3 regions of the Colwellia sp. Bg11-12 genome follow, and region 3 is predicted to be linked to each of the others. Evidence: predicted binding sites of a transcription regulator. Region 3 holds the regulator's gene; each other region holds the start of a gene.
What was found. Region 3 encodes MetJ, which represses methionine synthesis genes. Its sites were predicted from a motif close to TAGACGTCTAGACGTCTA; they were not measured.
Positions count from the first base shown of each region.

Region 1 (11,159 bases), on a different contig from region 3:
AATCAGCCATATATTGTGGCGTTATCATGTCTAAAAACTCACCCGCTGTAGGCATACCCATATCATTTAAATCGAGTAATAATTTACGGCCAATACGAAGACCGTCATTAAGCTTAAAAGTATTATCCATGTACGGGTCATTAATTAAGCCTTTCCACCCAACTGTTGTGCGAGGTTTCTCAAAATAAACCCGCATGACAATTTCAAGGGTATCTTTATACTTTTCACGTAATTTAACTAATCGCTGACCATATTCTAATGCGGCTTCAGTATCATGTATTGAACATGGGCCAATCACCACGAGCAAGCGATCATCTTTATCATTAAAAATTTTACTTATGGCTTTACGCCCAGAAAACACCGACTTAGACGCTTCTTGAGAAGCAGGAAATCGCTCAATTAATGCGATAGGAGGTAATAATTCTTTTATTTTGTTAATGCGAACGTCGTCGGTTTGGTAGAACATAGTCATTTCTCTTTACTTCAACACTAAAACTGGACAGTAATTGCACACATTAGTATTTTATTATTTTCATTGTGTACGTCTAACTCGCTGGCTAGACTCCTAGATGGTTAACCCATCAACAATTTATCAGTGTTAAACAGACAATACCAATAGAAAATGTCTTAAAAACGATATATTCATAAAGTGGTTTATAATGGCTGTTGTCATCCTACTTTTAGCGCAGCTCCTGCCAGTTTATTTTATACAGCCATTGAAACCTCAATATTTATCTGCCTATAATAAAGGCACAACAAACAATCTAATTTTATTATGTGGCGAAATTTTTCGATAGTAGTGTTTTTATTTGTCTTAGCTTCTACAGCTAATGCTTTGCCTGCTGAAAATTTTACGAATAAAATAACCTTTACCACTACATTAACGATTGAAAAAAGTCACTCTCCTTTATCCCCTGACTTTACCTTGTTGGTCGATGAAAATGCCCCTGACCAATCATTCAACTTGCCACGATTAAATCGCATTTGTTCATCATTATTTACTAACGAAATACAGACTACACCAAACTACCTGCTCGTTATTGAGTTTTTTAAAGTTAAACTCACCGCTGGATTATTTAAAAATCTGGCTAATCCACCTGTGCAGATTAATTGGTATGAGCAACTTAGCCATCGCACAAGTTCTAATCGACTTGCAGGTTGGAAAGATGGCAATAGTTTATACACAGCAAGCATAACCTACCATTCATAGATTCATCATCTAACAATTACTAAACAATCTTTTTCCTTTTTTCTGCCACTTTTTAACCGTGGCCCTTGTTGTATGCCCTTTTCTAAAATTTAGAACGCGAAGGCAACAAGAATTTACGAGATTTTATGATGAACTCACCGATGAAAAAGCCATATCGTTATTTTAAATGGCAAAATCTATTAATATTATTCACCTTACTTTTCCTATTAGTCAGTGCCTTACCGAATCTATATGTCGATAAAGTAAAAATTGAACTCTTGCCTATTAATTCAAGTGTTCAACAAATAACCACAACAGAACTTAAAGACTTATTCAATCAGCAGAGTTTATCTGTTGATGAAATTCATGTTACTAGAGAAAAAACAACAATTACATACGGTAACAAATCCGATATAAAATCAATTAACTCACTGTTATATAATAAGTTAAAAGATGACTACCTTATTGAAATTAACAAGGTAAATAGCTTACCCTCATGGCTGGAGTCACTTAATGCTAAGCCAATAAAATTAGGCTTAGATTTAAGTGGCGGGGTATTATTTGTGCTTGATGTTGATACAAAACAAGCCTTATTTGATCGTTTAAAAAACATCGCATTAGCGATAAAAACACTTGCCATGGAAGCACGTATTCGAGGGGTTAATGTCATTCAAAGCAAGGCAAGCCAATTTGCTGAAGCACATCAACAAAACCTTTCTGTCAGCTTTCCTAACGTAGCGAAGAGTAAAGTTGATACACTTTTTAGCAAACTAAAAGCAATATATCCTGAATTATCCCAGCAAAAAGATCAGCATAACCAAGTGACGTTGTCATACTCCTCAAAAATAGCAGCTCAATTTCGTCAAGAAACCATGCAGCAAACATTAAAAACAATGCGAGGAAGAATAGCAGAGCTAGGGATAACTGAAGCGGTAACACAGCAACAGGGAAAAAATCATATTCGCATTGAATTGCCTGGTGTTCATGATCCCAAAGAAGCAAAACGTATCATAGGTGCCACAGCTTCACTCGATTTTTATCAGCTTGCAGAAAACTCAAAGGCAGCAGGTATATTGCGCATGTCAGATGAACATGGCAGAACACTCACCTTAAACAGCCAGGTGGTTTTTTCAGGCAGCAATATTAAAGATGCACGAGCAGGACAAGATCAAATGAGCATGCCTTTAGTCAATCTTACCCTAGATGCTATCGGTGGTAAGAAGATGTCGCAATTTTCTAAGCAAAATATCGGTAATACTATGGTAACGGTATTTTCTGAATTTTATCGAAATGCTGAAAATCAAATGGTCAAAAAAAGTAAAGTCATTAACGTCGCTACAATCCAACAACACCTTGGCTCTATATTTAGTATCACTAACATGTCAAGCCAACAGGCTGCACAAGAACTGTCATTATTATTGCGAGCAGGTTCGCTAACAGCGCCAGTCACTATAGTAAAACAACGCACCATTGAGGCGTCACTCGGTGAAAATAACATCAAAAATGGTATTAAAGCCCTTAGCGTAGGTATTAGTATAACCTTGTTATTTATGGTTTTTTGGTATCGTTCTTTAGGAGTCATTGCAAATATAGCACTAACATTGAATTTGATCAGCTTACTTGGGTTGATGTCGTTACTGCCTGGTGCAGTACTGACTTTACCCGGTATTGCCGGTTTAGTGTTAACGGTTGGTATGGCTGTTGATACCAATGTCCTTATCTTTGAGCGGATAAAAGAAGAATTAAAGCGCGGCCATAAAGTGTTGTCAGCCATTGAACAAGGTTATAAAAGTGCTTTTTCAACAATTCTTGATGCCAATATTACCACCATGATCACTGGCATTATTTTGTACACCATAGGAAATGGTCCGGTTAAAGGTTTTGCACTTATTTTATGCTTAGGGATTTTAACCAGTATGTTTACGGGTGTTTTTGTTTCAAAGGTATTAACAAACATGGTTATTCAAAAAAATAAAACACAATTATTGGGAGTTAACGTATGAGTACCATGAAACTTAATAAATACTTTACTTTAAGCTACTTTCGCATCGCCAGCTTTTATTGCGCAGCAATATTTATTGTTATTGCACTTTCTGGTCTATTTAGCAAAAATTTAGCGCTTGGTTTAGATTTTACTGGCGGTTACCTTACTGAATTTTCAACGGAAAATTCCCTTAGCCAAACAAAAATGAAGACCTTACTCAGTGCTTATCTCCCTGAAAGCTTTAAATTAACCTCTGCTGAACAAGGAACACATTGGAGTGTTCAACAAGCAGATAATAACGTCAGTTTACAAGGTAAGGAATGGCTAACTGATTTTGCTGACAAAAATCAATTAAACATCACGCCTCAAGACGCCGTTTACATAGGAAGCCAAGTCGGTGAAGAATTAATTAACCAAGGTGGATTAGCGCTATTAACCGCAATTATTGTCATCTTAATCTATTTGTCTTTTAGATTTGAGTGGCGTTTAGCCGCTGGTGCTGTTATTGCTCTTTTTCATGATGTACTTATCGTACTCGGGTTATTTGCATGGTTTGGCTTATCCTTTGATTTAACAATTTTAGCCAGTTTGTTAGCCATTATTGGCTACTCATTAAACGACTCAATTATTGTCGGTGACAAAATAAGAGAAATAATGAAATCAAATAGTCATGCAAATATAGATGACGTGATCAATCAAGCCATTAAATCAACTTTAGTAAGAACAATGATCACCTCAGGAACGACATTAGCGACTATTATTGCCATATGGGGGTTTGCAGGAGAGTCTTTAGCAGGTTTTTCTATATCACTATTCACCGGCGTTTTAGTGGGTACTTTCTCTTCGATTGCAATTTCAGCAACAGTGCCACAATTACTTGGTTTAACCGCTGATTATTATCAAAAAATAGAAGCAGATATTTGCCCCTTACCTTGAATAATAGTCTAATAATTACGGCTCGATAGTCGTATCAAGACAATAACTCACAAGGGTATTTACTTAACCGTAAATACCCTTAACGACATCAGCTAGACGATGATATTTCCAACGCCGCATTTAATCTATCAAAACCTCTAGCAAGGTCGGCAATTAAGTCATCAACATCTTCCAAGCCTATATGCAAACGAATTAATGGGTACTCATAATGCCACTGAGTTGCTGTGCGTATGCGTCCAACATTAGTATTACCCAAAATCAAACTTTCAAAACCTCCCCAAGAATAGCCCATTTTAAAATGTTCCATACCATCGAGTAAGGCATTAAGTGACCGCTTATCACCACGCGTTAACACAAAAGAAAACAAACCGTTAGCGCCCGTAAAGTCACGCTTAAAATATTCATGGCCCGGACATGATTCAAAAGCAGGATGAAGAATTACATCAACTTCATCGCGTGTTGCCAGCCAATTAGCCACTTTTAGGGCACTGGCTTGGTGTTGTTTTAAACGAACACCTAAGGTGCGAATACCACGCATCGCTAAATATAAATCGTCAGGCGACGTACATTGCCCCATTAAATAGCTATTTTCACGTAATTGTGGCCAGTACTCTTCTGTCGCCGTTGCCGTGCCTAACATAACGTCAGAATGACCGACGATATATTTAGTTGCGGCTTGAATTGAAATATCAACACCGTAGTCAAAAGGTTGAAAGTTAACCCCCGCGGCCCAAGTATTGTCGAGCATAACAATACAGCCATGCTGGTGAGCAACTTCAGCAATACCAGGAACATCTTGCACTTCCATAGTAATAGAGCCAGGTGATTCTAAGAAAATAAGTCGGGTGTTATCTTTGATAAGTGTGTCTATATTTTTACCAATAGTGGGATCGTAATAAGTGGTTTCTACGCCAATGTTAACCAATATATTGTCGCAAAAATCGCGTGTTGGTTCATAAGCGGTATCAACCATTAAAATATGATCACCCGTTTTTACAAACGAAAGAATGGCATTGGTAATTGCCGCTGTACCTGAAGGATAAATAGCACAACCTGCACCACCTTCAAGATCAGTCATTGCATCTGCGAAAGCAAAAGCGGTTGAGGTGCCTCTTCGTCCGTAGAAAAGCACCTGATTGCCACGGTTAGCAGTTGCGTGATTCATTTCTTTAACCGTATTAAAAACAACGGTTGATGCACGTTCTACCGGGGGATTAACAACGCCACGTGTCCATTTTGATTTTCGTCCAGCATTGACTATTTTGGTATCGTTGATCATGATTTTTCATCCTAAAGCATAAAATTCATTTAGCCATCTAAATAGCTAACTTAATAAAGTTACCTTATGATCTTTCCAAGCATGATGCACGATTTATTTACAATAATTACAGCAATAAACTTATTGAAATAAGTTCATTTGATCACTGGTTAGCTTTTCGAAACTGCTGCCAACAAAAGGTAGAATAGCATCGGCAACAGTCGCTAATTGTCGGTCAATGTAAAACTGGTAATCTAAGGGCGCTTTGACATAACCTTTTGCTTGCGGACCAGACGTCGTAATGAAATATTCTATCCAACCGCGTTGCTGATACTTTAACGGCTGATTGTTTATTTTATTAATGTCATCAGCTAAACGTGCAGCTTTGACATGAGGAGGCACGTTTTTAACATAGTGATCTAATTGCCGGCGAATACGCTTACGATAAACCAGTAAGTGATCTAATTGCCCTGCAGAGGTTTGAGCAACAATACTGCGGACATAGTCGGCAAAAGGTTCGCCGTTAAATATTTTTAAATACAACTCTCGTTGAAAAGTTTTTGCCAATTCTGTCCAGTCGGTGCGAACACTCTCTAAACCTTTAAAAATAAGTTCAGACTTGCCCTTTTTTTCTACGATCCCCGCATAACGTTTTTTAGTACCAACATCTTGCCCTCTGATTGTTGGCATTAAGAATTGACTAAAATGTGTTTCAAACTCAATTTCAAGTTGGCTTTCTATTGAAAACTCTTCTTTGAGCGTTGCTTGCCACCGAACATTAATATTATTTTGTAGCGCTTTACCCAACTTTTGGCATTGTTGATGACTAAAGTCATCGTCAACACTGACAAAAATAGAGTCGGTATCGCCATAAATAACCTGATAGCCATCGTTTTCTAACCACATCTTGGTGGTAATTAATAACTCATGGCTCCGTTTAGTAATAGAACCCGATAGACGGGGATCAAAGAACCTGCATCCTGTTGAACCCAGCACACCATAAAACGAATTCATAATAATTTTTATTGCTTGCGACAATGCGGCATTGTTATCTTTTTTAGCGATATCTCGCTCTAGCCAAAGCTCATTAATAATGTCAGGTAAGAAGTGTTTATCTCTAGAAAAATAAGCGCCATCAAAACCTTTAATGCTGTTTTCGGGTGATTTTAGCCCTTCAATTAAGCCCATAGGATCAATATTAAAGCTTCGAATAATAGAGGGGTAAAGACTTTTAAAATCAAGTACGAGCACATTTTTATATAACCCTGGAATGGAATCCATCACATAACCACCCGGAGAAACTAACCCTTGTAAACCATCACCCATATTGGGCGCAATATAACCACTACGATGAAGTTTAGGTAAATATAAATTGGTAAAGGCAGCAACCGAACCACCAATTCTGTCTATTGATAATCCCGTTAGTTTTGCTCTTAAACGGGTAAACTCGAGTAATAAGGACTGCTCAAAAATAAGCGTAACTAAATGGCAATCTTCAAGGTTATAAGCGGCTAAGGCGAGTTTGTCATGAGCAAAATTGTTGTTGATTTCTTGCATTCTGTTGTCTACATCATCGACCTTTTTCCCTTTTCCTAATAATGCATTTGCAACAAAATCAAGGGAAAAGCTTGGGAAATTATAAGTCGCATTTTTTAATAAATCGATTCCATCAAGTACCACTCTGCCAGCGACATCAATAAATTTTTGTTCATTTTGGCTCCCCCCAGCAGATCGGGTACGCCAGCGTGGCGACTGGTAATTACGGCCAATATTAAAGGCAATATTGTGGATGTCACAACGTTTTTGTAATAAATTAAAATCGAAATTAATGACGTTCCAGCCAATAAAGATATCAGGGTCGTGAGCCTTTACCCAAGCGATCAGTGCCGTTAAAAGCGCTTGCTCATTGTCGACCCAAACGATGTGCTCAGCGATCTCGCGGGCTTCTTCATCAGATAATTTTGACTGCTTTTTTTTTGCTAAGACATTATTGTGATCACCGATCATCAAAACACACTTTATCGGCTTTCCATCAGACATTTTATGAGAGTGTAATCCAATAGAATAAAGCTCTCCTGCCATGGAACACTCGATATCGATAGATACCATGGTTAACGCAATATCATCAAGTGACTGAGTTTTATCCGTTGCGCGACATTTATCGCTGTGAAAGGTAGGAAAATTACTTTTTTGATGGCCCAATGTTGGCAGCGTGATAGGTTTAACGTTTACTTGGGTAATAAATTCAATACCTGAGGTAATAAAACGCTCCATTAAAAAACGTTCATCGGGGCGAAAATCGTCTTCATAACATTTAATGTTATGTTGTTTTAATATATCGCGCGCCCGATAAAACTCACGTATCGTTGAAAAGTAAAAACCGCTGACCAATTGCTGATTAAATGTTTTAAGGGCAAGAGGGCTAACTTTCGCTGTGGCTATTCTTTTTGTTGATAAGAGTATTTGTGCTTGCTCTTGTTGAGTTTGCTCAACAAAAAATAACGCTTGCTGATGCTGTACAATAACATTAACAGCACCTTGTAACGTTTTAACCCATAGCGACAATTCTATACCCTGCTTGGTATCATAGGCTTGGCGGGTTAATAAAAAACCATAATTCGAGCGAGGCGTTAATTTTTCTGCAGTTAATGACATTAATTATTTTAATTCGTGGCGTAAAACGATAAACTGTTAATATATACAGCAGTATATACCCATACTATTTGAAGATACAAGATTCAGCAGACATAAGTAGGATGAGTATACCAACCAATGAACCCTAAATGGCTACCAGCATGCTAAGCGATAAAATAAAAGAAGCAATTCGCACGTCGTATAAAACCATCGGTGAAAATCTAGAAAATTTTCATCCGAGAAAACAGCAAACTTTTTTAATTGCCGAGATAGCTAAAACATTAGCGGGTGAATACGACAAAACGCGAAAAATTATTACCATTGAGGCAGGCACCGGTACTGGTAAATCTTTAGCGTACTCATTAGGCGCTATTCCGTTAGCGATGTCACGCCAAAAAAAGGTCTGTATTTCTACCGCTACCGTCGCCTTACAAGAGCAGTTAGTTGACAAAGATTTACCTTTCTTAAAAAAGCACTCAGGTCTGGACTTTAACTTTACCTTAGTCAAAGGTCGCCAACGCTATGTTTGTCGTCAAAAGCTAGCCCTTGCAGTGAGTCAAGATGATTCACCACAAGCCGGCTTCACCTTTGCGCAAAAACCCAATGCCACCGATATAAAGTTATTACATCATTTGCATAAAGCGTTAACGGATAACAAATGGCAAGGCGATCTTGATTCTTGGGCAGATCCGGTGCCCCATCATTTATGGCAACAAATTCAATGTGACAAACATAGCTGTTTAAAGCATTTAGCTGAACACACTCATTGCCCTTTTCATAAAGCGCGAGAAACCATGGATTCAGCCGATGTGTTGGTGATTAACCATAGTTTATTACTCGCTGATTTAGAGCTTGGTGGTGGCGTTATTTTACCGTCGCCAGAAGACACTTTTTATATTATTGACGAAGCGCATCATTTGCCCAAGGTAACTCGAGATCATTCAAGTGCCAATGTTACGATTAAAGGCGCCATTGACTGGCTAACCAAGTTAAAAGAAACTGGCGATAAAATGGCTAAGCTCATTAAGTCGAATTCAGCCATTTCACCTTCTTTGAAATTAGGTGACGATTGCCAAGATTTATTAATGGAAATGCAAAAGGTATCCAGTTTTATCGAAAATAATCAGGCGTTATATTTTAATGAAAAAGCTAAAGAGAATAGCCGTTTTTCCCGTGATGACGAAGCAGCATTATACCGTTTTGAAAATGGCATCATTCCGCAAAATTTAAAAAATTGGGCTGAAGATTTAGCCGAGCTCAGTAAAAAATGTTTAGCCCACTGCAACAAACTCTACAATTTACTGATGGAATCAGTTAAAGACGGTGATTGCCAAATGTTTTTAGCTGAGCCATTGTTGGCTGAAGCGGGATTTATGATCCAACGCTTAGAAAATTTCAACTCGCTTTGGAAAATGTATGCAAAAACAGACAATGAAAAAGGCGCTCCCATGGCGAGATGGTTAGAGAAGCTAACCGGAAAACGCAGTGATTTTTTAGTGTCGGCCTCTCCCATTGAAGTTGGTTTTACGCTTGAAGATATTCTTTGGTCAAAATGTGAAGGAGCTGTTTTATGTTCAGCCACCATTTTAGCACTGAATTCCTTTGATCATTTTCGTCGTCAAGTCGGTTTACAAACGAATGACGGCACGCAATATCAAAAAGTTGATTCTCCGTTTGATTATCAAAATAATGCGCAACTTGTAATCGCTAAAATGAAAAATGAGCCCAGTAGCCCACAATTTACTGATGAATTAATTACTGAATTGCCTGCATTAATTAAGCAAGAAAAAGCCTGTTTAGTGCTATTTTCTTCGTACTGGCAAATGGAACAAGTGGCTAAAGCGTTGCGAGAGCAACACAAAATGGACATACAAGTACAAGGTGAACAGTCGCGTCAGCATATTATTGAAGCCCATAGAAAACGCTGCGACGAAGATAAAGTGAGTATCATTTTTGGCACGCAAAGTTTTTCTGAAGGTTTAGATTTACCAGGTAAATATTTAACGAATTTAATTATTACTAAATTACCCTTTTCTGTTCCTACCTCTCCGGTTGAAGAAGCCCAAGCTGAGTACATTACCACTAAAGGGGGGAATCCTTTTATGTCAATTTCGGTACCAGAAACATCAAAAAAACTAATTCAAGCAACAGGACGTTTACTGCGCAATGAAAAAGATACTGGTATTATCACCTTAATGGATAAACGTTTAGTCACCAAACGATACGGTAAACAATTACTTGATTCTTTACCCCCATATCGAATTATTTCAAAAGGATAAACTGTGACTGATTTCACTAAAACGATAAAAGCGTCAAACTCAACCAATCGTCGACTATCGAAGGGTCGTTCATTAAAAGACATTAAACCTCGCCCTGCTCCTGCCGATCGAGTTTTGGTACTTTTTAATAAACCGTTTGATGTGCTCTCACAATTTACTGACGACCAGCAGCGTAAAACGTTGAAAGACTTTATTCCGGTAAAAGATGTCTATGCAGCGGGCCGTTTAGACCGTGACAGTGAAGGATTATTGTTACTAACAAACGATGGTAAATTGCAACATAAACTGGCTAACCCGAAAGAAAAAACCAAAAAAACCTACTGGGCGCAAGTAGAGGGAGTTCCACAAGAAGGAGACTTACAAAAGCTTCGAGAGGGTGTGGAATTAAAAGATGGTAAAACCTTACCTGCACACGTAAAAATAATCGCCGAGCCAGATCTTTGGCCACGCAACCCGCCGATTAGAGAACGAGCGAGTATTCCAACCACTTGGCTGAGCATTGCTATTACTGAGGGAAAGAATAGACAAGTACGCAGAATGACTGCCGCTATTAGTTTCCCAACGCTACGACTTATTCGTTACAGCATAGGAAAATATACCCTTAATGGTATCGAAAATGGCCATTACCAACAAATTAAAGGTGAATAAGACAATGACGTTAACCGTTGATAGCATCAATAACGCGCATGGTGAAAGTCAATTTAAACCCAACGCCACAGTCGCTGCTATTATTGTTCATCAAAATAAATTCTTACTTGTTGAGGAAATTGAAAACGGTAAAAATGTCTTTAACCAGCCTGCTGGGCATCTAGAAGCTAATGAAAACCTGATCAGTGCTATTGAACGAGAAGTACTCGAAGAAACAGGATTAACATTAAC
Region 1 is NZ_JACGUZ010000046.1:38,937-50,095, forward strand. It holds gene aroG (3-deoxy-7-phosphoheptulonate synthase AroG) at 1-466, opposite strand, end outside; gene H4J39_RS01235 (hypothetical protein) at 800-1,210, shown strand; gene secD (protein translocase subunit SecD) at 1,339-3,192, shown strand; gene secF (protein translocase subunit SecF) at 3,189-4,109, shown strand; gene H4J39_RS01250 (cystathionine beta-lyase) at 4,198-5,388, opposite strand; gene H4J39_RS01255 (DNA polymerase II) at 5,509-8,022, opposite strand; gene dinG (ATP-dependent DNA helicase DinG) at 8,163-10,280, shown strand; gene H4J39_RS01265 (pseudouridine synthase) at 10,305-10,928, shown strand; gene H4J39_RS01270 (NUDIX hydrolase) at 10,933-11,159, shown strand, end outside.
Region 1: a site for MetJ is predicted at 5,419-5,436, ahead of H4J39_RS01250 (cystathionine beta-lyase). Genes of this name have one in related genera too.

Region 2 (11,159 bases), on a different contig from region 3:
TAAATAATTCAGACGTTAAATCTTGTGACAATAGTTCGCTAATTGCATTTTGACGTGCGGTTAATATGTTTAAATCACGTAAAGGAAAATGTAACCAACGTTTCAGTAATCTAGAGCCCATTGGTGTCGCTGACTTGTCTAATACCGATGCGAGGGTATTTTCAAAGCCACCTTGTAAGTTTTGAGTGAGTTCTAAGTTACGACGAGTTGCTGCATCTAAAATGACACCAGAAGCAGAAGACTCACAAATAATGGCTCGAATGTGAGGAAGCGCACTGCGTTGACATTCTTTTACATATTGGAATAAGCAACCAGCGGCCATTAAGCCTAATGATTTATCATCAACACCAAAGCCAGAAAGTTCTTTAGTGCCAAATTGTGTATTTAGTAAATTAATGGCCGTGTCTAAATCAAACTCCCATTCAGATCTTCTTCTTAATCCTTGATAGCCTTTTAGTAACTCTGGCGCTGAGAACGATTCACTGTAGAGAAGTTCTGCAGGAGATAAACGCTGTAATTCAGCTTGTAACTGCTCGATGGTGCTTGGCTCGGTGAGTACAAATCGGCCACTGGTCATATCAAGATAAGACAGTCCAAACCGCTGTGATGACTTATTGTTACTTTCACTGACGGCAACAATCAAATTGTCGTGCTTGTCGAGTAATAAAGCCTCGTCGCTAACTGTGCCAGGAGTGATAACTCTAACAACTTTACGTTCAACAGGACCTTTGCTCGTTGCTGGATCGCCAATTTGTTCACAAATCGCAACAGACTCTCCCAGCTGTACTAACTTAGCTAAATAGTTTTCAACAGCATGGTATGGAACGCCTGCCATTGGTATAGCATTGCCTCCTGTTTTACCACGAGCGGTTAATGAAATGTCGAGTAAGTCAGATGCTTTTTTAGCATCATCAAAAAACAACTCGTAAAAGTCACCCATGCGATAAAAAATTAAAATATGAGGAAACTCGGCTTTAATTGTTAAGTACTGGCGCATCATAGGTGTGTGTGAGGAAAGGTCTAAGTTTGCTGTAGTCATTTCTATGCGGTAACTCATAAGATTAATGAAAAAGTAATAAGGTAATTATGCCATAACCCATAAATTTAGACTCTATTTATTTAACTAAAATTTTACCGAACCCTATAAGATTTATCCTGTACATTACCTGTAAAATTACAAATAGTAACTTTTTTACAAGGTAACGTTAAAAGTTACTATTGTTAATTAAATTCACTTATATCAGTAGTATATAAGTCACATCTTTTTATTTTTAATAATAAAATGAAAATAATTGTAAAAAAGCTTGATACTGTACGACCATACAGTATACTTGCTCCATCAAAACGAAATCTTAGCAACATCGGCGGAACAAACATGAAAGATGATAAAGAAAAAGCATTAGCAGCAGCATTAAGCCAAATCGAAAGACAATTTGGTAAAGGCTCAATTATGAAGCTTGGTGATAACAACACAATGGATGTTGAAACCATTTCTACAGGTTCATTAGCGCTTGATGTTGCATTAGGTGCTGGTGGTTTACCACTAGGGCGTGTTGTTGAAATTTATGGTCCTGAATCAAGTGGTAAAACAACATTAACACTTGAAGTTATTGCTGAAGCTCAGCGTAACGGTAAAGTGTGTGCATTCGTTGATGCAGAGCATGCACTTGACCCTATTTATGCTGAAAAGCTAGGTGTTAATATTAATGAGTTACTTGTTTCTCAACCTGATACGGGTGAGCAAGCATTGGAAATTTGTGACATGCTAACGCGCTCAGGTGCTATAGACGTTATTGTTGTCGATTCTGTTGCTGCGCTTACACCAAAAGCAGAAATTGAAGGTGACATGGGTGACTCTCATATGGGACTACAAGCCCGTATGCTTTCACAAGCAATGCGTAAGTTGACAGGTAACTTGAAAAAATCTAACACCATGATCATTTTCATTAACCAAATTCGTATGAAAATTGGTGTGATGTTTGGTAGCCCAGAAACAACAACAGGTGGTAATGCGCTTAAGTTTTATGCTTCTGTTCGTTTAGATATCAGACGTATCGGCGCGGTTAAGGCCGGTGATGAAATTATTGGTAATGAAACACGTGTAAAAGTGGTTAAAAATAAAATAGCACCTCCATTTAAACAAGCTGAATTTCAAATTTTATATGGTGAAGGAATTAACAGCTTAGGTGAATTAATTGACCTAGGTGTTCAGCATAATATGGTTGAAAAAGCCGGTTCTTGGTATAGCTACAATGGCGATCGTATTGGCCAAGGTAAAGCAAACGCTTCTAAATCGTTAGCAGAAAAACCTGAAATGGCAAAAGAGCTTGATAAACGTTTACGTGAATTACTGTTAGTTAAAAGCGTAAGAGCAAGTGAAAAACCAGCTAAAGAAGACGAAGAAGCAGTTATCGAATAAGCTGCTATTAATAGAAAATATTCTAATAAGCCATCGCATTTGCGGTGGCTTTTTTATATCTGAAGAATATAACTTTGATCATTATAATCAATTAATAGTCGCTATTCATTTACAATGAAGCGCTAGCGCTTTATTGCCACAACCGTAATATATTTAATGAGACCTTTTTCGTATTTATCTAATTTAACTTCAGCAATTTCTGACATTAAAGCAGCAATTGTCTTAGGCAGTGTTGTTTTAAAGTCTACTTTATCTAATCGACAAGCATCAATGACGTTTTCGGTCATATCTTTAGCATACAAAATGTCCATGCCTGGAATTAAGTTCTGTTCAAAAGCTAAGAAATCATCATAAAGCTTCTCATCTGGGAAAAATATATCTGTATAGAGGAAGAAGCCTCCGGGTTTAAGTTTATCACTAACTTGGCGATAAAATTGATTGATGTTTGAGTAACAATGCGAAGATTCTACATTAAAGATAATATCAATGGTGTTGTCTTCAATATCTAAGGCACATGCGTCGCCCTCTATATAGTTCAGACCTTCTTTTTTATGAGTGTTAGCACAGAAAGTTACTTGATTTTTATTTAGATCGACGCCTGTTGCTTGTTTTGGATTATAGTATTTTTTAACAAAAGCTAAGCCACCGCCACGTCCACTCCCTATTTCTAAGATCGATTTATCGGTTAAATCTTCGCTTAAGCCAAGCTTAAATGCTTGAATTAACATGTTGTTGTAAAGCGATATTTGATGTTTCCATTTTTGATCAGTGTCATCTAATAAAATTTCACATGGAGCAAAGCCATGATTCATAAAAATAAGCGCTTCTTCATCTTGTATATCTTTTAAGATACTGTCATAAGTTTTAATGACGTCATTATTGTGTCGCTCTACCGGGGATAGTACTTTTATAGTCAAGGGTAAAATCTGCCATGTTTTCTTCAGAGTTTCGATATTACCGCAATCCAATAAAAAATAACACTTCAAGATGTTACCCATAAATAAATACAGATAGGTTCTTAAACATTAACAATGTGCTTACTTTTAATGCCAAAGCAATGAGTTACTTATTTTATAAAATAAAACGTTATAGACGTCTATACGTTTAGATGTTGACATAGCTAAAAATACACGTACCATAAAATACTCATATTTATATAAAAGTTAATACGTGAAATTAGAGAACGAAGTGTTTCATGCTTTTTTGACATTATTTGATTAGGTAAACGCTATGCCCATTAAAATTCCAGATCAATTACCTGCTTTATCTATTTTAGGTGAAGAAAATATCTTTGTAATGTCTGAGCGCAGGGCGGCAAGCCAAGAAATTCGCCCAATGAAAGTCGCCATTCTCAATTTAATGCCTAATAAAATTGAAACAGAAGTTCAAATACTACGGGTATTGTCTAATACACCCTTACAAATAAACGTCGATTTTGTTCGTATCAACGCTAATGAATCCAAGCATACGCCAAAAGAGCATTTAGATAATTTTTACCGTCTCTTTGATGACATCAAAAATACGCAATACGATGGTTTAATTATAACGGGGGCACCACTGGCTTTAATGGAATACGAGAAAGTAACCTTTTGGGACAAAATATGTGAAATATTTGATTGGGCTGAAAAAAATGTCACCTCAACGATGTTTTCTTGTTGGGCCGCTCATGCCGCACTTTATCATCACTATGGTTTGAAGCGACACCTAAGAAAAGAAAAATTATTAGGTGTTTTTCAGCATAGCCCTGTTGACCAAAAAGAACAGCTTACCCGCGGATTTGAAGAATTTTTTAATGTCCCACACTCACGATACGGTTATATAGATAAGTCTGATTACCTATCAATTCCTGAATTAAAAATTATTGCTGAATCTCCTCAAGCAGGCGTTTATGTCGTCGCGAGTAAAAATAAGCAACAGGTCTATTTAACCGGTCATCCAGAATATGATTCAACTACGCTAGATGAAGAATTTCAACGTGACCTTAAGGCTGATATTGATGCAGTTATGCCAAATAATTACTATATTAATGATGACATAACAAAGGTGCCACACAGTTCATGGCGAAGTCATGGCAGCTTATTATTTACCAATTGGTTAAACTATTATGTTTATCAGATCACACCGTACAAATTAGACGCAACAAATATTCAAGCAATACACCCAGACACAGAAATATAAACAGTGACCAATATATTTAGCCATTCATAAAGTTTGTAAGTAAAAGTAGAGAAATAGCATGAAAAAATCAGCATCATTTAGTCGTCTTGAGCAAGAAATACAAAAAAGAATTCTTATTTTAGACGGTGCTATGGGAACAATGATCCAAGCCTATAAATTTGAAGAGCAAGATTATCGTGGTGAACAATTTGCTGATTGGCATCTTGATGTCAAAGGCAATAATGATATGTTAGTGCTTACACAACCCGAGGTAATTAAAGCAATTCATTATGAATACCTTGAAGCGGGTGCTGATATTCTTGAAACGAATACTTTTAACGCCACGACGATTGCGATGGCAGATTACGATATGCAGTCGTACAGTGCGGCAATAAATTTAGCTGCGGCACAAATAGCACGCGCAGCAGCGGATGAATTTACCGCTAAAAACCCTGATAAGCCTAGGTTTGTTGCCGGTGTTTTAGGGCCAACCAACAGAACATGTTCTATTTCACCAGATGTTAACGATCCTGCTTATCGTAATGTGACTTTTGATCAATTAAAAGATGCCTATATAGAATCAACTAAAGCACTTATTGAAGGTGGCTCAGATATTATTCTTATTGAGACTATCTTTGATACCTTAAATGCTAAAGCCGCTGTTTTTGCGGTAGAAACTGTTTTTGATGAATTACAATTACGTTTACCTGTAATGGTCTCAGGCACGATTACTGATGCATCAGGCAGAACATTGTCTGGGCAAACAACCGAAGCTTTTTATAATTCATTGCGCCACGCAAAACCTATTTCATTTGGTTTGAACTGTGCATTAGGTCCCATTGAATTAAGACAATATGTGGCCGAACTAAGTCGAATATCAGACTTTGCTGTTTCAGCTCATCCTAATGCAGGCTTGCCTAATGCCTTTGGTGAATACGATTTCAGCGTCGAAGATATGAATGTTCATGTCAATGAGTGGGCTGAGTCGGGATTCCTTAACATTATTGGTGGCTGTTGTGGTACAACGCCAGCGCATATAAAAGGTATGGCGGATGCGGTTGCCAATGTAAAACCTAGGGAAATTAGCGCCAGGAAAATTGCTTGTCGTTTGTCCGGGCTTGAAGCGTTAACCATAGAGGAAAGTTCATTGTTTGTTAACGTTGGCGAACGTACCAATGTTACTGGCTCTGCTGTCTTTAAGCGCTTAATTACCGAAGAAAATTACGAACAAGCCGTCGCCGTTGCCCTGCAACAAGTTGCCAATGGCGCGCAAATTATAGATATAAATATGGATGAAGGCATGCTTGATTCAAAAGCGGCGATGATCCGTTATTTGAATTTAATTGCTGGTGAGCCAGATATCGCGAAAGTGCCTATTATGCTTGATTCTTCTAAATGGGATATTTTAGAAGAAGGCTTGAAGTGTATTCAGGGCAAAGGGGTTGTTAACTCAATCAGCTTGAAAGAGGGCGAAGAAAACTTCCGTAAACAAGCTGAACTATTACGCCGTTATGGCGCGGCTGTTATTGTTATGGCCTTCGATGAACAAGGTCAAGCAGACACACGGGTACGTAAGTATGAAATATGTAAACGTGCTTATGAAATTTTAGTCAATGAAATAGGCTTTCCTGCAGAAGACATTATCTTTGATCCCAATATCTTTGCGGTAGCAACTGGTATCGAAGAGCATAATAATTATGCGGTAGATTTTATTGAAGCGGTTGCCGATATAAAAGAAAACCTGCCTCATGCGATGATTTCTGGCGGTGTTTCTAACGTATCATTTTCATTTCGTGGTAATAACCCAGTTCGTGAAGCGATTCATGCGGTGTTTTTATACCACGCAATAAAAAATGGTATGGACATGGGCATTGTAAATGCAGGTCAGTTAGCTATTTATTCAGATATTCCTGACGATCTCCGCCTTGCTGTTGAAGATGTTATACAAAATAGCGATGACGATGCAACAGAACGCTTACTTGATGTGGCTGAGTCTTATCGCGGGCAAGCGGGGAGCAAAAACAATAAGGCTGATTTATCCTGGCGTGAGCTACCGATTAAAGAGCGTTTAGAATACTCTTTGGTTAAAGGCATTAATGAATTTATTGTCGAAGATACTGAAGCAGCAAGGCTAGTGGCTGAACGTCCTCTTGATGTTATTGAAGGACCATTAATGGATGGTATGAATACCGTTGGTGATTTATTCGGCGCGGGAGAAATGTTTCTGCCACAAGTGGTAAAATCAGCCCGAGTGATGAAACAAGCTGTTGCTCATTTAAATCCATTTATTGAAGCTGAAAAAACTGAAATAAAATCAAATGGTAAAATATTACTGGCAACGGTAAAAGGTGATGTCCACGATATTGGTAAAAATATAGTCGGTGTTGTTTTACAATGTAACAACTACGAGATTATTGATTTAGGTGTCATGGTTTCTTGTGATGATATCTTGCGTGTGGCGAAAGCCGAAAAGGTGGATGTGATTGGATTATCAGGTTTGATAACACCGTCGCTTGATGAAATGGTGCATGTCGCTAAAGAAATGAAACGTCTTAATTTTGACTTGCCGTTACTTATTGGTGGCGCGACAACATCAAAAGCTCATACTGCCGTTAAAATCGAGCAACAATATCAACATCCGGTTATATATGTGCCTAATGCGTCGCGTTCAGTTTCAGTCGTTAGTACCTTACTTTCAGATGATAGTGAGAAACGTGCGGCATTTTTAGCGCGTCAAGATGATGAATATGCGCGGGTGCGAGAGCGTCATTATAAAAAAGGACCACGTTCGAGCTTAATATCATTAGAAGATGCACGCGCCAATGCTGCGCCGATAAGTTTTGAAAACTATACCCCTAAAATACCCAATAAACTTGGTGTTACGGTACTTGATGATCTTGATTTAAATGTCATTCGAAATTACATCGATTGGACACCATTTTTCATGACTTGGCAGTTATCAGGAAAATATCCACTTATTTTACGACACGAAGTGGTTGGCGAAGAAGCAACTAATTTATTTAATGATGCCAATGCTTTATTAGACGATATTATTAACAGTAAAAAGTTAACCGCAAAAGCGGTTTTTGGTCTGTTCCCGGCTCATCGTCAACAAGATGATTTAATATTATTTGCAGATGAAAACCGAGATAAGCAATTGATGAAATTACATCAATTACGTCAACAAAGTAAAAAACCAGCAGGGCAATTTAACCGTTGTTTGGCTGATTATATTGCTGATAAAGCGTCGGGCGTCAAAGATTACGTTGGCGCATTCGCCGTATCAGCTGGTTATGGTTGTGATGAATTAGTGAAAGAATTTGCCGCCCAACATGATGACTACAATAGTATTTTAGTGAAAGCTGTTGCCGACCGGTTAGCAGAAGCGAGTGCTGAATATCTCCATGAAAAAATTCGCAAAGAATACTGGGGATATGCGCCACAAGAGTCGCTTGCTAATGACGATTTAATTCGTGAAAAATATCAAGGTATTAGACCCGCCCCCGGTTATCCGGCTTGCCCAGAGCATACTGAAAAAGGTTTATTGTGGGAATTACTTAATGTTGAAGAAAACATAGGTATGGAGCTCACCTCAAGTTTTGCCATGTGGCCAGGAGCCGCGGTTAGTGGTTGGTACTTTGCTCACCCAGAATCTAAATATTTTGCGGTCGCTAAAGTAGCCAAAGACCAAGTGATTAATTATGCTACTCGCAAAGGCATGACACTGCCACAAGCAGAGCGTTGGTTGTCAGCTAACTTAGATTATGAGCCTGAGTAGGATACTTTAGCTGACTATTTATTGATGTAGTGCAAACTATTATATTAAAAACACCAACGGCCTTATGTCTTTTTAAACAGACTTAAGGTCGTTTTTCCCTATAGTACATTTATCTTTGACTACATCGGGAACACTACTTGCCTTTCTCGTTAAAAGGTCCGTTCAACAACCCAGTATATTGCTGTAGCTGAAATAAGTGCACTTACTGGAATAACTACGAACTTTCGGTACCAAGGCTTATCAGCACACCATCGGGTTGCCAATAAAGCTAAAATTATCACCGTTATTTGACCTAACTCTACACCGATATTGAATGATATTAAGCTGCTAACATACTCACTTTCGGGTAAACCCAGTGTAACTAATACCGAAGCAAAGCCTAAGCCGTGCAGTAAACCAAAAGCAAAAATAATCGGTAAGCGCCATTTTGTCAGTTTATGATAAAAAATATTTTCGATAGCCACATAAGCAATTGATAAAGCAATGAGCGGCTCTACAATACTACTTGGTAAGTTAATGATGCCGAAAATACCTAGCGCCAGTGTAATGGTATGAGCAAGGGTGAAGGCACTTACTTGCCACAATAAAGTTGATGTTTTTGTTGCTAATAAAAACAACGCTAACACAAAGAGAATATGATCAAGCCCTTGCGGTAAAATGTGGACAAAGCCCTGATAGATATACTCAACAATGTTCAGTAACTTCATTTCAGCTGTTGAAAGCTCACGTACAGCCGTCTTGTTTTCATCAATAGAAAAATAATGGCTGTTGCTACCTGATAACACTAAAGACTTTTTGGGACTGGTCACCGTTAACAACATATCGCTTAATAGTGGCGGGAAAGAGAGTGCGATCTTATTGTTTACCGCAATAGGTAAGTCACCTTGTGAAAGTAACTTAACAGGATTATTGGACGTATTAGGATGAAGTCTATCCCTTAATTCAGCAACAGTTAATCCTGAAAATGGAGCAATAATCGATTTATTTTCATCAATAATAAAAGCGCTTTGTTTGTTTATTATTGATGTTATTTTTGATAATAACTGCTTCGTTTCAATTAAAGATAAACCCTTTAAATAATGCACTAATTCAGCATCATCAGCCGAGGAGTTTTGATGGCTCTTAATCACATGTAAAAGATCAATACTCATTATTAGTTGGTACTTATTATCTGCCAGTAATTGTAATTCTGCTTGATTGGCTTCATTGCTATGAGCATTAACTATCCAAGGTGATAAAAGTAGCAGGGTAAAAATAGTTTTTAAAAGACGCGTTATCATAAAGGTAATGCCGGCTATTTGTGGAAAAAAATAATGCGACAAATTAACGTATTTAACGAGAAATTAAAAGGTGTCGACCTATTATTTCTATATTGAATTATTAAACCAAAAGGTTATACTGTTTTTATGTACAGCTTCGCTATGGGTTATTGATAAAAATGTCTTACGGTTTTAAGCGGTGCATCACTATTGATGTAAATACTTAAAATGCAGCACATTTTCATAAACACTATTTAGCATAATTAAAATATGACTCAAAACCGAAAAATAATACATATAGATATGGACTGCTTCTATGCTGCTGTTGAGATGCGCGACGATGAAACGTTGCGTAATGTACCGCTTGCCGTCGGTGGAAATGGGCCAAGAAGCGTATTGTGCACCTGTAATTATCAAGCCAGAAAATTTGGCGTACGTTCTGCAATGCCTGCAATAAAAGCAATGAAACTGTGTCCAGATTTAGTGATTGTTTCAGGAAGAATGTCTGTTTATCAAGAAGTTTCTGCGCAAATAAGAGCTATATTTCAACGTTATACTCAGTTGATTGAGCCTCTATCGCTCGACGAAGCTTTTCTTGATGTTACTCATAATAAAGCGTTTAACGGCAGTGCTACACTTATTGCTGAACAAATACGACGTGATATTTTTAATGAATTGCAGCTAACTGCGTCAGCAGGCGTTGCGCCAAATAAGTTTATTGCTAAAATTGCCAGTGATGAAAATAAACCTAATGGGCAATGTGTAGTTACACCAAGTGACATCAGTCGTTTTGTCGAAAACTTACCTTTAAAGAAAATTCCGGGTATAGGTCCTAAAACCGCGCAAAAACTTTTAGGTTATGGTTTTGCTTCATGTGCGGATATTCGTGCAAGCTCTGTGGCGGTATTAATACCGATTGTGGGTAAGTTTGCTCCCGCTCTATATCAGCGAAGCTTTGGTATTGATCACCGTAGATTAGAAACAGACCGAGTGCGTAAATCGTTAGCGATTGAAACCACTTTTGCCCACGACTTATCGTGTGAAAAAGAGTGTGAAAGTGCCGTTGAACTTCTATACCAGAAGCTTTTATTACGGTTAGAAAAGCATCAGCACATGATGATAAGCAAACAAGGCATAAAGCTTAAGTTTAATGATTTTACGCAAACGACGGTAGAGCAGCAGAGCCAGGGGTGTGATGAAAGCACATTTAAGCAACTACTCGTTAAAGCGCTTTTACGCAGCCAATCTAGGGGAATTCGTTTAATTGGCTTAACGTTAGGTTTTGCTCATCATGATGCGAAAGAGGTAAAACAACTGTCTCTAAGTTGGTAACGAGCAGAGACAGTGAGTGATTTTTGTGTAAGTAAGTGCTTACTTGTAAAGCGACGCCACTTTTTATTTTCTGCTTATTTTGTTTTGATTATTTCTTTAATCGCTAATTCTAAACGTGGATCAGTACTATTTGAACTGGTTGATTTGAAAACAATTTGACCACTTCTATTAATAAAAAATGTTGTTGGTGTGCCTTTTACGTTATACAGCTCAG
Region 2 is NZ_JACGUZ010000075.1:27,671-38,829, reverse strand. It holds gene mutS (DNA mismatch repair protein MutS) at 1-1,039, opposite strand, end outside; gene recA (recombinase RecA) at 1,376-2,419, shown strand; gene H4J39_RS13375 (class I SAM-dependent methyltransferase) at 2,542-3,336, opposite strand; gene metA (homoserine O-succinyltransferase) at 3,650-4,597, shown strand; gene metH (methionine synthase) at 4,656-8,354, shown strand; gene H4J39_RS13360 (HupE/UreJ family protein) at 8,504-9,634, opposite strand; gene dinB (DNA polymerase IV) at 9,884-10,945, shown strand; gene H4J39_RS13350 (peroxiredoxin) at 11,020-11,159, opposite strand, start outside.
Region 2: a site for MetJ is predicted at 3,509-3,526, ahead of metA (homoserine O-succinyltransferase). Genes of this name have one in related genera too.

Region 3 (11,159 bases):
ATCGCGCTAAGATTTGAGCAAATGATAGCACAAAATTTTGAATCAGAAGTTGTCAATTTAAAGCAACGTAATGATTTGCATAAAGATTTACCCTCCATCCGTTGTGTTGGTTATCGCCAGATGTGGGAATATTTAAATGATGAAGTCGACCACGATGAAATGGTCTTCAAAGGCATTTGTGCGACACGTCAATTGGCAAAACGACAGTTGACTTGGCTGAGAAATTGGCCAAATTTACAATGGCTGCATATGGAAGATGAAAATAATTTAAAACTAATTCTGTCTTCTGTAAGCAAACTTTAAACCTTGATGTATAATGAAAACAGTTGCATAGTAAGTAACTAGTTTTATAACGAAAAAACTCGACAATACATTTATTAAAAATAACAAAAAAGGGGCCACACAATGGCAAAGGGGCAATCTTTACAAGACCCATTTTTGAATGCTTTACGACGTGATCGCATTCCGGTAGCAATATATTTAGTTAATGGCATTAAACTACAAGGACAAGTAGAGTCATTTGATCAATTTGTTATCTTACTTAAAAATACAGTAAGTCAAATGGTTTACAAACACGCCATTTCTACTGTTGTTCCTTCACGGGCAGTTTCTACTATGCCAGCACCGCAAACGGGTGATTATAATCAGGAACAGCAAGATTAATGATTTTATTGAGTTTGGTTATACGCCAAATATTAAATGTCCAAAAGTCTTTTTTGGTTTAACTATTTAGTTTATAGGTAATACTCAATTGTTTGATCGTTATGAAGCAGGTGAGCAAGCTATTCTTGTTCACCTTGATTTCCCTGATGAAAATGCACGTGAAGACTTACAAGAATTTGAAATGCTTGTGAGCTCTGCGGGCGTGAATGCGCTTGCTATTATTACCGGCAAACGCAGTACACCTCACACTAAATTCTTTGTTGGTAGTGGTAAGGCTGAAGAAGTAGCCGAGGCGGTAAAGCTATATCAAGCCAATGTCGTACTTTTTAATCACGAACTTTCCCCCTCTCAAGAAAAAAATATTGAAGCGTTGTGTGAATGTCGTGTTGTTGACCGCACGACACTTATTTTAGATATTTTTGCACAACGCGCTCGAACCCATGAAGGGAAGATGCAAGTTGAGCTTGCACAGTTAAAACACATGAGTACTCGCCTTATTCGTGGCTGGACACACCTTGAACGACAAAAAGGTGGTATAGGCCTACGAGGTCCTGGTGAAACTCAACTAGAAACTGATCGGCGTTTACTTCGAGACCGTATGGTTAATATCCGTAAACGTTTAGAACGGGTTGAAAAACAACGCCAGCAAGGTAGAAGAGCAAGAACACGCGCTGAAATACCGACTATTTCTTTAGTAGGTTATACCAACGCTGGCAAATCGACCCTGTTTAACATTATTACTCAGGCAAATGTTTATGCCGCTGATCAATTATTTGCAACTTTAGACCCTACGTTACGAAAAATAGAGATTGAGGATGTAGGGCGGGCAATACTTGCTGATACAGTAGGTTTTATTCGTCATTTACCTCATGATTTAGTCGCTGCTTTTAAAGCGACATTGACTGAAACGCGTGAAGCTGAATTATTACTGCATGTAATTGATATTTCAGACGATAGGCGAACTGAAAATATTGAGCAAGTTGAAACGGTTTTAAAAGAGATCCAAGCGGGCGACGTACCGCAATTATTAATTTGTAACAAAATAGATGCTTTGGAAGATATTCAGCCTCGCATCGATAGAGATGATACAGGTTTACCTATTAGGGTCTGGTTATCTGCGCAGAAAGGCATAGGAATCGAATTACTTTTTCAAGCGTTAGCTGAGCGCCTCGGAAAGAAAATAGTTAAGCACAACTTATGTTTACCTCCAAGTGAAGGTAAATTACGCGGTGTATTTTATCAATTAAATTCTATTGTTGATGAAAGTTATGATGAAGACGGAAATTGTTTATTGAAAATTAAATTACCTGCAAGAGAGTGGGATAGATTAATTAAACTCAACGAAGCTGATATTGAAGGCTTTATTGAACGTAAACAGACTGATATATTACCGTAATGGGTAAATAGAAGTTTTAGTATTTATTTAAATTTATAGTGAGTGGAGAAGACCATGGCGTGGAATGAACCGGGGAATAATGATAAAGACCCCTGGAAAAAGAAAGATGATAAGAATCAAGGGCCACCAGATTTAGACGATTTACTTAAAGATATTGGTAATAAATTTGGCGGTATTTTTGGCGGTAAATCATCAAACGGTGGTAGCAAAAAAGGCGCTTCGAATGTTGGTATCGCTATTGCTTTAATCGTGGGTATTCTTGTATATGCATTTAGTGGTTTTTATACCATTAAAGAAGCTGAAAAAGGCCTTGTTTTACGTTTTGGACAATATTCTGGCACAGTAGAACCAGGTTTGCGTTGGAAGTGGACATTTGCGGAACGTATTATTCCTGTAGATATGCAAACAACACGCGATTTACCTGCATCTGGCTTCATGTTAACAAAAGATGAAAATGTAGTACGTGTTGAAATGCAGATACAATATCGTGTTGTTGATGCGCGTAATTATATTTTCAGCGTTACCAATGCAGATGACAGTTTAAGCCAGTCACTAGACAGCGCCTTACGCTTTGTTATTGGTGATTCTAAAATGGATGATATTTTAACAAGTGGTCGTGAAAAAGTTCGTCAAGATGTCTGGAAAGAATTAGATGACATTATTGCCCCGTATAATCTTGGGTTAATTGTTGTCGATGTCAACTTTAAAGATGCACGTCCTCCTGAAGAAGTGAAAGATGCTTTTGATGATGCTATTTCAGCACAAGAAGATGAAGTGCGTTTTTTACGTGAAGCTGAAGCCTATGCACGAGGTATTGAACCGAGAGCACGTGGCCGAGTGAAACGTATGGAGCAAGAAGCCATAGCGTATAAGCAACAAACAGTATTAGATGCTGAAGGTGAAGTCGCTAAATTCAATAAATTATTACCTGAATACTTAGCGGCTCCAGAAGTTACTCGCCAGCGTATGTATTTATCAACGATGGAAAGCGTTTATGCGAATACCAGCAAAGTAATGGTTGATGTTGAAGGCGGTAATAACATGATGTATTTGCCGTTAGATAAAATGATGCAAAGTCAGTCATCAAACCAGAACAGCATGCCACAGAGTCAGTCACGTATAAACCCACCGGTTAATACGTCAAGCTCTGCTCCTGACTTGTCAGGCCGTACAGACAGATTTAATGATGGGAGAAATTAAGCAATGAAAAACTTTATAATTGCATTAATTGTATTATTTTTGGTATTAACTGTCTCTTCTGTTTTTGTCGTTTCTGAAGGACAACGTGGTATCGTTTTTCAGTTTACAAAAATTAAACGTGATGCTGATACCGGTGAAATGATTGTCTACGAGCCGGGCTTACATCTTAAGATACCGTTTATTAACAACGTTCGTAAACTTGATGCGCGTATTCAAACACTTGATGAAGCACCTGATCGTTTTGTTACCTCTGAGAAAAAAGATTTGATGGTCGACTCTTTTGTTAAGTGGCGTATTGTTGATTTTTCAACATTTTACTTACGCACCTCAGGCTCTGTAGAGAATGCTCGTGCCCTATTAAAGCAAAAAGTAAATAATGGTCTGCGTACCGAATTTGGTACTCGCACTATTAAAGAAATTGTTTCAGGTGACCGTGACGGCATTATGGCTAAGGCTTTAGCAAGCGCTGAAAGTAGTCGCGAAGATTTAGGTATTGAAGTTATTGATGTACGTATTAAGGCGATTAACTTACCCGCCGAAGTCAGTGCGTCAATCTACGACCGTATGCGAGCAGAACGAACCGCTGTTGCAAAAGAGCATCGTTCTAAAGGTCAAGAGCAAGCTGAAATCATTCGTGCAACAATAGACGCTAAAGTAACAGTTATGTTAGCAACAGCGCAAAAAGAAGCACAAGAAATGCGTGGTGAAGGTGATGCATTAGCCGCTAAAGTTTATGCTGATTCATATGGACAAGATCCTGAGTTTTTCAGTTTCTATCGTAGCCTCGAAGCTTATGAAAAAAGTTTTAGTAGTAAAAGTGATATCCTAGTGGTTAAACCCGATAGTGATTTCTTTAACTACTTAAAAGAAGGCGCTAAAGTTCAAAAATAGCTTATTCTTTTGATCAAAAAGCCATGACTTGTCATGGCTTTTTTGTATCTGCTATAAATAGCAAACAATCAATAAATTGTTCATAGGGATAATTCCTTATTGCAATACGAATCAAATAACTCTGGGAGTATTAAGATGATAGATACACTGTTAACCGCTTTCGCGCTAGTTCTCATCATTGAAGGTTTGGTACCAGCCCTTTTTCCCAATAAATGGCAAAACTACCTAATAAAGTTAACACAACAACCGACTTCATCTATCCGTAATATCGGCATGAGTTTACTGTTTTTTGGCGTGATTATTTTATGGTTGGTGAGTAAATAGGCTAAAGTTCGATATAAATATTTTTTATAAGCCCTTTAGTTAATTGAATATTTTAAAATTGAACTAAAAATCGTCATATATTACTTGGACTACTATTTTATTTTTGATAAAATCCCCGCCTAATTTTTTATCGAAATTGAAAACATGGGCAAAAACGTCGTAGTTCTAGGCACCCAATGGGGTGACGAAGGTAAGGGTAAGATTGTTGATTTACTCACAGATAAAGCTAAGTACGTAGTACGTTATCAAGGAGGCCATAATGCAGGTCATACTTTGGTAATTGACGGTGAAAAAACCGTACTTCATTTAATTCCATCGGGTGTATTACGTGACAATGTGAAATGTTTAATCGGTAACGGCGTAGTTTTGTGTCCGAAAGCCTTGATGACAGAAATCGCAATGTTAGAAGCTAAGGGTGTTCCTGTTCGCGAACGCTTACTTATTAGTGATGCTTGTCCGTTAATTCTTCCTTACCATAATGCTTTAGATGCGGCGCGTGAAATTGCTCGTGGTAATAAGCCAATTGGTACGACAGGACGCGGAATTGGTCCAGCTTATGAAGATAAAGTGGCTCGCCGTGGTTTACGCGTTGGTGACTTAGTCTGTGCAGAAACATTTGCAATTAAATTAAAAGAAATTGTTGAATACCATAATTTCTCTTTAGAACATTACTACAAAGTTGAGCCTGTTTGTTATGAAACAGTGCTTGCTGATGCCCTCGCGGTGCGTGATGTGATCCTTAAGATGGTTGCTGATATACCTGAAATGCTTGATCAAGCGCGTAAGAACGGTGAGTCAATTATGTTTGAAGGTGCCCAAGGCACTTTACTGGATATTGATCACGGTACTTACCCTTATGTAACGTCTTCAAATACTACTGCAGGTGGCGTTGCTACCGGTTGTGGTTTTGGACCTCGTCACTTAGATTATATTTTAGGTATTACTAAAGCATACACAACGCGTGTTGGTTCGGGTCCTTTCCCAACAGAACTAGACGATGAAGTGGGTGAACACTTAGGTACCGTTGGCCATGAATTTGGCGCAACTACCGGTCGTGAGCGACGTTGTGGTTGGTTTGATGCCGTTGCAATGCATCGCGCAATTCAAGTTAACAGCGTAACAGGTTTTTGTTTAACTAAACTTGATGTTTTAGATGGTTTAAAAACACTTAAAATTTGTACAGGCTACAAAACTCAAGCGGGTGATATTATCACTGTGCCGCCAACGGCTGCTGAAGGTTATGAGTGTATTACACCTGTTTACGAAGAAATGCCGGGCTGGTCTGAAACAACGGTTGGAGCAACTTCTCGTGATGCTTTACCTGCTAATGCAATCGCTTACATCAAGCGTATTGAGGAATTAACAGGCGTACCGGTTGATATTATTTCAACAGGACCAGAGCGTAATGAAACTATTATTTTAGTTAATCCGTTTACTGATTAACACATAACGCATTATATTTTGTAAAAAAATATTTTATTAAAACCACCTTTTAGGTGGTTTTTTTTCATCAAAAATAAAATATATTCAAACAGTGATTTGAATATAAATGCAAAAACAAATTACTAACTCTACAATCATAAGTCATAACGTTAATGAAAGTTAACGCTTTAATGTCAAAATTTAGTGATAAATTCGCTGTTGTGCATTGAAAAAAAGAAAAGTTGAAAACTAAGTTTAACCAGTGAATGAAGTTTATAAAGTACACATAAATATGAGATGAATAGATTAAGCTATATAACGAATATTTAGTTTTATGATGTGCAATAGAAAAGTGCTGAGGGTATGTTTGTTATGGCTTCTAGCACTTTTTTATATAAGAATAATGTTGGAACAACATGTAAGATTGCAATAATATATATAACTATGCTGTATATAAAAATAATAAAACTTAAAAAATAGCATAAAAAATACAATAAATTTACCTAACGCATAGGACTCATCATGACTGATTTTCGCCAACAAGCACTTGATTACCATCAATTCCCAACGCCAGGGAAAATAAGTGTCGAATTAACCACCGCTGCTGAAACTAGCCTTGATTTAGCGCTCGCATACAGCCCAGGTGTTGCTGAGCCGGTACGTGCAATTGCAGCAAATCCAGATGATGTTTACAAATATACCGGCAAAGGAAATACGGTTGCTGTTATTACTAACGGTACCGCTATTTTAGGTTTAGGGAATTTAGGTGGTATGGCTGCGAAGCCAGTGATGGAAGGTAAAGCGTTATTGTTTAAGCGATTTGCAAACATTAATTCATTTGATATCGAAGTTAAGCATAAGACGGTTGAAGAATTTGTTAATACGGTGGCTAATATTGCTGATAGTTTTGGCGGCATTAACTTAGAAGATATTAAAGCGCCAGAGTGTTTTGCTATTGAAAAGGCCCTTATTGAACGTTGTAAAATACCTGTATTTCATGATGATCAACATGGTACCGCTATCGTTACTGCTGCAGGTATGATTAATGCCCTAGAAATTCAGGGTAAAAATATTAAAGATGCCAATATAGTATGTCTTGGGGCAGGTGCTGCAGCAATTGCTTGTATGGAACTATTAATAAAATGTGGCGCTCAGCGAGAAAAAATCTACATGCTAGATACTAAAGGTGTTATTCATACTCGTCGTGACGATCTTAATGAATACAAGCGCATGTTTGCTAATAACACCGATAAACGTACGCTAGAAGATGTTATTGATGGCGCAGATGTTTTTGTTGGTGTTTCTGGGCCGAACTTACTTTCTGCTGAAAATGTAAAACTGATGGCGGCGAATCCGGTGATATTTGCTTGTTCAAACCCTGATCCGGAAATTAAACCAGCATTAGCGCTTGCTGTTCGCGATGATCTTATTATTGCCACTGGACGTTCTGATTACCCTAACCAAGTGAATAATGTTTTATGTTTTCCGTTTATTTTCCGTGGAGCACTAGATGTTCGTGCTAGAACCATTAACGATGAAATGAAAATTGCCGCTGTTAATGCTATTCGTGACTTAGCAAAAGAACCTGTTTTGCAGGAAGTGCTAGATGCTAGCGGTGAGCAAAGTCTAACTTTTGGTAAGGAATATATCATTCCTAAACCAATGGACCCACGTCTATGTGGTCGAGTTGCACTTGCTGTTGCCCAAGCTGCGGTTGATTCTGGCGTTGCCGCATTAGCGATGCCTGAAAATTATATGGAATAATCAGCACAAAGGAACAATCGTGGTCTATGTGGTCGAGTTGCACTTGCTGTTGCCCAAGCTGCGGTTGATTCTGGCGTTGCCGCATTAGCGATGCCTGAAATTATATGGAATAATTAGCGCAAAGGAACAATCGTGGTTTATGTGGTCGAGTTGCACTTGCTGTTGCCCAAGCTGCGGTTGATTCTGGCGTTGCCGCATTAGCGATGCCTGAAAATTATATGGAATAACCAGTAAAATATAATCGTGTCATGCCAATAAGCTGAGATAAACACGTTGGAGAGTCATAATGAAAAATGCAACAAAAGCAGTTTTACTCTCTGCGCTTGTTTATCCAGGAGTTGGTCAGCTGATCTTTAAGGCCTATCGGCGTGCAATAGCGCTAATTTTGATATTCTCAATAACGGCTTATTTGTATATTGAAGAGGTGGTCAGTAAATATCAGCCACTTATTGAAAAAGTAAAATCAGGTGAAATTGGGCTAAACAGCCAAGCACTTGCAGATGAAATAGCAAAACACCCGATTATTCTTGATCAGTTATGGGTGAGCACATTAACCTATATACTCGTAATTTGTTGGGGGTTGGGTGTTATTGATGCTTATCGTTTAGGCATAAAAAAAGACGCTACAGCGTCTTTTAAATGAGTGTAAATAAGCACTACTCGTCATCTACTTCAAATTGACTAAAGTCGGTAATCCCCTTTGCTATCAATGCATCTCGAACACTTTTGGGGAGAATTTCAGTATTATCTTTTGTTAAATCACCATCATCAGGAAGAGGCTGCCCAGTAAAAGCATGTAAAAAAGCTTCACATAACAATTCACTGTTTGTCGCATGGCGTAAGTTATTAACTTGTCGACGGGTGCGTTCGTCAGTTAATACTTTAAGTACACGCAACGGAATTGATACAGTGATTTTTTTAACTTGCTCACTTTTTTTTCCATGTTCGGCGTATGGTTTTATATAATCGCCATTCCACTTTGCCATTTAATTACCTTGTTTAGCTAAATTATTTTTTATAAGTTAGATTTTACTGGTTGTTGGCGTTGAGTCAATAACGAATGTGTAGAAGTTTAGAAGTCTAAAGTCCTTGACCGACAAAAGCAAAGCGTTTAGAGTTATAGACGTCCAAACATCTATTTGATTTTACTGTCCAATTGGAGCAAAAAATGACAAGCAAAAAACCAGCAACATTGGCTGTTAGAGCCGGTATTAATAGTGACAAACACCATGGTGCGGTTGTTCCTGCAATTCATTTATCGAGTACTTACGCCTTAAAAGGCTTTAATGATAAGCGCCAATTTGATTATTCTAGGACAGGAAATCCAACACGTAGTACATTCGGGCAAGCTATTGCTGATTTAGAGCACGGCGCAGTGGGTATCGTCACTAGTACTGGTATGTCTGCTGTTCACTTAATCTGTCAATTACTGACAACACAAGACACTGTTATTATCCCCCATGATTGTTACGGTGGCAGTTATCGATTATTTACCCATTTAGCAAAACGTGGCCAATTTAATGTTATTGTTGTTGATCAAAATGATCAAGAAGCCTTAGCTCAAGCTCTGGCGCAAAAGCCAAGATTAGTACTGGTTGAATCACCCAGTAACCCCTTATTACGTTTGGTTGATATAGAAAAGGTTACTAAGGCGAGTCATGCTGTAGGAGCTTTAGTTGCGGTAGATAATACTTTTCTTTCACCTCTTTTGCAGCAGCCGTTATTATTAGGTGCAGACATTGTTTTTCACTCAACAACTAAATATATTAACGGTCATAGTGATGTGGTTGGCGGCGTATTAGTAACAAAAGAGCAGAAGCTTGGTGAAGAGCTTGCGTGGTGGGCAAATTGTATTGGTATTACCGGTTCACCATTTGACAGCTATCTTGCATTACGTGGTTTAAAAACATTGCCTATTCGCATGAAACAACATCAAGAGAATGCGAATGTTGTGGCAAAATACCTAAAAAGTCACTCAGCAATTAATGCCGTGTATTTTCCTGGTTTGAAAGACCATCCAGGACATGAAATTGCAAAGCGACAACAAAAAGATTTTGGCGCTATGATGAGTTTTGAAATAAAAGGCGGTGTTGAAGCGGTTAAAGTGTTGTTTGATAAGTTAGCACTCTTTACTTTGGCACAATCGTTAGGTGGTGTCGAAAGCTTAATAAGTCATCCATCAACGATGACTCACGCAGGTATGGAAATTGAAGCACAAATTGCCGCAGGCATCACGCAATCCTTAGTTAGAATTTCTGTAGGTATTGAAGACATTACTGATATTATCAGTGATTTGGAACAAGCTTTACTTGCGAGCCAAATTTAAGGTTTTAGACTATTTTAATAGCATAATTAATGAGTGAAAATGACAAAGTCAAATACAGTAGAACCGTTATCATCAGGGAATAATCAACTTGCCAAACATGCTATACATGTACATAAATTTGGTGGTAGCAGCTTAGCAACTACACAATGTATTGATCGTGTGGTTGATATTATCCGCCAAAATTGTCAGTTAGATGATTTAGTCGTTGTCTCGGCTAATGGTAATACGACGGATGACTTATTCAATATTTATGAACTCGCTGTTGAAAATAGTCAGGATCTTTTAGTCGCCATTGAGGCATTAAAACAGTCACAAAGTGTATTAATTAGTGAACTATTAAATAAGAGCAGTGCAGCTGTCTTAATTGATATTTTGTCAGATGATATAGAACAATTAACCGTTTGGTTAACAGAGCAACCGTGTCAATATCATGCTGATATGCTGGCCTATGGAGAGCTGTGGTCTGCGCGTTTATTATCTGCAGTACTGAGTGAGCAAGTGTGTCCAAGTTATTCAATTGATGCGCGTGATTTTCTAGTCATTAATAACGATAAAGACTGTGCAGTTGATAACCAAAGTAGCAGTAAACAATTTCAGCAAAATTTGCAAAAGGGAAAGTTGGCAGTCATTACTGGCTACATTACTAAAAACGCTCAAGGTAAGACCTGTACACTAGGGCGTAATGGCAGTGACTATTCAGCAACAATAATCGCATCGCTGTCAGGTGCGTTGAATGTCACGCTCTGGACTGATGTTGATGGTATATATAGTGCTGATCCTCGTGTTGTACCACTTGCTCGTAAATTACACCGTCTACCTAACGGTGTGGCAAAAGAGCTTGGTCGTTTGGGTAACCCCGTTTTACATGCAAAAACTTTACAACCGCTCACTAATCACAGTACGCATTTACATGTAGCAAGCAGTTTTGATCCCGAAATATCCGGTACAGAAATTGGTAAATTTGGTCAAATTGCTAAACAAGAACTATCAGTGACTTCACTCAATGATTTATTACTGGTGCAATCAACAAGTTTAACTGGCTCATTGGGTGAGCAGGCTAACCATGAGTTTTCTGCTATTTGCTGTGATGTTAAACAAGGTTTTATTGTTATTCACCAAGCACAACAAAAGTTTGTTAGCCAATGGTTAGCCAGTCATGATACCGAAGTGTCA
Region 3 is NZ_JACGUZ010000078.1:188,597-199,755, forward strand. It holds gene miaA (tRNA (adenosine(37)-N6)-dimethylallyltransferase MiaA) at 1-303, shown strand, start outside; gene hfq (RNA chaperone Hfq) at 406-663, shown strand; gene hflX (ribosome rescue GTPase HflX) at 752-2,059, shown strand; gene hflK (FtsH protease activity modulator HflK) at 2,114-3,259, shown strand; gene hflC (protease modulator HflC) at 3,263-4,150, shown strand; gene H4J39_RS15680 (DUF2065 domain-containing protein) at 4,286-4,474, shown strand; gene H4J39_RS15685 (adenylosuccinate synthase) at 4,619-5,917, shown strand; gene H4J39_RS15690 (malic enzyme-like NAD(P)-binding protein) at 6,419-7,660, shown strand; gene H4J39_RS15695 (hypothetical protein) at 7,947-8,303, shown strand; gene metJ (met regulon transcriptional regulator MetJ) at 8,317-8,646, opposite strand; gene metB (cystathionine gamma-synthase) at 8,829-9,986, shown strand; gene metL (bifunctional aspartate kinase/homoserine dehydrogenase II) at 10,026-11,159, shown strand, end outside.